2 regions of the Ancylobacter pratisalsi genome follow, and region 1 is predicted to be linked to the other one. Evidence: predicted binding sites of a transcription regulator. Region 1 holds the regulator's gene; the other holds the start of a gene.
What was found. The regulator LexA, encoded in region 1, represses DNA repair genes until DNA is damaged. The targets are predictions, from matches to a motif close to TGTTCNNNNTGTGTTCNG.
Positions count from the first base shown of each region.

Region 2: G3A50_RS12575 (DNA recombination protein RmuC) is a predicted target of LexA. The motif match lies at 858-875, and genes of this name have one in related genera.

Region 1 covers NZ_CP048630.1:4,233,269-4,235,467, reverse strand. The annotation lists gene atzF (allophanate hydrolase) at 1-897, opposite strand, end outside; gene lexA (transcriptional repressor LexA) at 1,092-1,784, shown strand; gene G3A50_RS19720 (ComEC/Rec2 family competence protein) at 1,947-2,199, opposite strand, start outside.
Region 2 covers NZ_CP048630.1:2,683,511-2,685,709, reverse strand. The annotation lists gene fmt (methionyl-tRNA formyltransferase) at 1-206, opposite strand, end outside; gene def (peptide deformylase) at 257-802, opposite strand; gene G3A50_RS12575 (DNA recombination protein RmuC) at 906-2,168, shown strand.

The DNA of each region.
Region 1 (2,199 bases):
AAGCAGCTTCGCGGTTTCGAAGAACGACGTCATGTCGATTTCCTCGACCCGGGCGCCAAGAGCCTGGAAACGGGCGACGGCGGCGGCAAAGGCCTTCTCGGCCAGCCGATCACCGAAGCTGACCAGATCCTCGCGGCGCGGCACCGCCAGAAGCGGCTTGGCAGGAAAGCCCCCAGGCTGGCCGACGGGAAGCGGGCGTGAGAACGGATCGGCGTCATCGGGACCCGCGGCGACGCGCAGCACCGCAAACGCATCTTCCACGGACAAGGCAAACACCGAGACACAGTCGAGCGTGCGGCAGGCCGGCACGACGCCATTGGTCGAGATCAGCCCCAGACTGGGCTTCAGCCCGACAATGTTGTTCAGCCCAGCCGGCACGCGGCCCGATCCCGCCGTATCGGTGCCGAGGGCGAAGGGCACCAGCCCCGCCGCCACCGAAACAGCGGAGCCCGAGCTCGAACCGCCGGGCACCAGATCCGGCCGCACCGCGTTGCGCGGCGTCCCATAGGGCGAGCGCGTGCCGTTCAGCCCCGTGGCGAACTGGTCGAGATTGGTCTTGCCGATGACGATGGCACCGGCCCGGCGCAACCGAACCACGACCGACGCGTCGCGCGTCGCGTCATAGGCAAAGTCCGGGCAGGCGCAGGTGGTGGGCAGGCCGGCGACGTCGATATTGTCCTTCACGGCGAAGGGAATGCCATAGAGCGGCAGGGTCGCCGGGTCCAAGCCCTCCAGCGCCTTGAGCGCAGCCGCAATCGCCTTGGGCGGGCTGATCGACGTGAAAATGGCAGGATCACCGTGTCGCTCGATGAGCTCGACGCAGCGCGCAATAGTGTCCGCCGGACGCGCAGCGCCCGAGCGATGCGCTGCGAGAAGGTCCGAAATCGTGCCGATCAATGTGTCACCCTTCCTGTTCCGCCCGATAATGCACAACACTTGCGCACAATGGAAGCCATTGCATACACGATCAACGAATTGCGGCTCGACTGCCGGCGCTTAGCGATCCAATTACCGATTGTGGAACACAAAAAGAACGGATAGTGTTTGTTCGTGATTTGTTTTCATTGCGCGGCACGGACGGAGTAGGATCGATGCTCACTCGCAAACAGCATGAGCTGCTTCGCTTCATCAATGATCGCCTCAAACAGGATGGGGTGCCTCCCTCGTTTGAGGAGATGAAGGACGCCCTGGATCTCAAATCCAAGTCCGGCATCCACCGGTTGATCACGGCCCTCGAGGAACGCGGCTTCATCCGCCGCCTGCCCAACCGGGCGCGGGCGCTGGAGGTCCTGCGGCTGCCGGAAGATTCCCAGCCCACACGCTCTTCGCGCAATTTCGCGCCAAATGTCATTGAGGGCAGCCTCGGCCGGTCGCGCGCGCCCGTCGACGACAGTGCCTCGCGTTCGGTGTCGATCCCGGTGATGGGCCGCATCGCGGCGGGAACGCCCATTTCGGCGATCCAGAGCCGCGATCAAACCATCTCCATGCCCCCGGAAATGATTGCCGGTGGCGAGCATTTCGCGCTCGAAGTGCGCGGCGATTCGATGATCGAGGCCGGGATTCTTGACGGTGATCTTGCCCTGATCCGCAAGAGCGACACCGCCAATAGCGGCGACATTATCGTGGCGCTGATCGACGACGAGGAAGCAACCTTGAAGCGGCTGCGCCGTAAGGGCGCCTCCGTCGCGCTGGAAGCGGCGAACCCCGCATATGAAACACGCATTTTCGGCCCCGACCGGGTCCGCATCCAGGGGCGTCTTGTCGGGCTTTTCCGGCGCTACTGACATGACCACGCCGCGCGGATGCGCCGAATGCTGGAGGGACCGGCTGGCGCGGCATCCCGTGGAGGGACGACGGGAGACGGCGTGATCCGGCAAGGCGCGGCGTAATTTCAGTGGTGGCGGGGCGTCTGTTTGGTTCCCTGGGTTCACGCGGGTATTCAGGGTTCAGTTTTCCGAGGCGTTCACGGCATCGTCTGGCCCGTCGGCCCCAGGGTCGACATCGGGCGTGGAAGCGTTATCGGGATCCGCCTCCCGAACCGCCGCCGCGCCCCGTGCCCTTGGGATCGATGGACGGTTGATCGTAGAATCGGTCGCGGGAACCGATGCGGACCGGCGAAGGATATCGGCCGCGGCGGGTGCAGGTGGCTGCCAGGGCCGTGGCGCCCCGGCCGGTCGCGCCATTATCAATTCCCATTCT
Region 2 (2,199 bases), 1.5 Mb from region 1:
TCGGTGCGAAGGCTCGGCGGCGTCAGCACCGGCACGCCGAACGACTCGGCGGCGCGCTGCACCGGGGAAGGAACCAGGTCGAGCCCGCGCCGTCCGCCCTTGGCCGGCGCCCGCGTATAGGCCGCGACGACCTCGTGGCCGCGCCCGACGATCTCGGCCAGCGTCGGCACCGCGAAATCCGGCGTGCCCATGAAGACGATGCGCATGGTGCCCTCGCAGCGGTGAAACGGGAGTGGAGGCGGCAGAGCGGGCGGCGTCAGGCGCCGTCACGCTCCTTCTCTTTCGCGATCTTGGTGAACTTCTTCATCACCCGGTCGCGCTTGAGCTTGGAGATGTGGTCGATGAACAGGACGCCGTTGAGATGGTCGATCTCGTGCTGCACGCAGGTGGCGAGCAGGCCCTCGGCGTCGATCTCGCGCGTCTCGCCGTCGAGATCCATGTAGCGTACCCGCACCCGCGCCGGGCGCTCCACATCGGCGTAATATTCCGGGATCGACAGGCAGCCCTCGGAATAGACCGACAGGTCCTCGGATTCGCCGATGATCTCTGGATTGATCAGCGCGATCGGGTTCTTCCTGGCCTCGCCGTCTTCCTCGTCGCTTTCGCGCTGGCCGACATCAACCGTGATCACGCGCTCGGGCACGCCGATCTGGACCGCCGCCAGCCCGATGCCGGGGGCATCGTACATGGTCTCGAACATGTCCTCGACAAGCGAGCGCACCTTCGCGTCGACCCGCACAATGGGGTCGGAAACGAGGCGCAGGCGGGAATCCGGAATGATGACGAGGGGGCGTACCGACATGATGGCGCTGAAATAAGCGTTGCGTGCCGCCGGGTCAACGCAGGGAATGCGTCCATGTTCGCCTTCTGTTCGCGTTCACGGCAAAATCTGCTACAAGCGCCGGATGGATCAGGTCCTTCTCGTTCTCCGCGGCCACCCTGTGACGCTGGCCGAGCTGCTGGCCGGCGTCGCCGTCGTGGCTCTCTTCATGCTGCTGATGGTGCAGCGCTCGGTGGCCCGCAGCGCCCGTGCGCGCGCCGATGAGGCCGACGAACAGGCGCGGCGCGCCCAGGAGACCGAAGAACGCCTCATCGCGCTCGCCCGCAGCCAGGCGGAAACCACCGGGCGGGTGCAGTCGATGACGGAATATCTGGCCCAGCGCCAGGGCGAGCTGGCCCGCGCCGTCGCCGAGCGGCTCGACGCCTCCTCTCATCGCATGGGCGAGAGCCTCGCCCGCGCCAGCGAGGCGACGCACGAAAATCTGGCGAAGCTCAATGAGCGCCTCGCACTGGTCGACCAGGCGCGCGCCAGTCTTGGCGAACTGTCCGGGCAGGTCATGAGCCTGCGCCAGACGCTGTCGAACAAGCAGGCGCGCGGCGCTTTTGGCGAGGGCCGGCTCCAGGCCATCATCGCCGACGGCCTGCCGCGCGACAGCTTCGCCTTCCAGCACACCCTGTCGAACAACCGGCGTGCCGACTGCGCGGTGTTCCTGCCGGGCGACGCCCGTCCGCTGCTCATCGATTCCAAATTTCCGCTGGAGGCCGTCACCGCCTTCCGCGAGGCGGAGCACGCCGAGGCGCGCCGGCAGGCCGAGGCCCGGCTGAAGCAGGATGTCGGCAAGCACATCAGGGACATCGCCGAGCGCTATCTCATCAGCGGCGAGACCCAGGACATGGCGCTGATGTTCGTGCCCTCGGAATCGGTCTATGCCGAGCTCAACGAGCATTTCGACGAGGTCATCCAGCAGGCCTTCCGCGCCCGCGTCATCCTCGTCTCGCCCTCGCTGCTGATGCTCGCGGTGCAGGTGGTGCAGGCGATCTGCCGCGACGCGCGGATGCGCGAGCAGGCGGACCTGATCCGCAAGGAGTGCGGCAGCCTCGTCGCCGACGTCATGCGCCTGCGCGATCGCATCGCCAATCTGGAAAAGCACTTCGGGCAGGTCGGCGAGGATGTGGCCCAGGCCGCGATCTCCGCCGACAAGATCGCGCGGCGCGGCGCGCGCATCGAGCAGCTCGAATTCGACACCCCCTCGCCCGCGCCGGCCGCCGCCGCGCGCACTCCCGCTCCCGACACCGACACGGAAGTGGCGAACGACCAGCTTCCAGCGCCACTCGGCTTCCGCGCCGGGCGGGCAGCCGAGCGCGACGCGGGGCGCGCGGCGGAATAGACCGCCGCCTGCCGGGCGCCGCGCGCGCAAA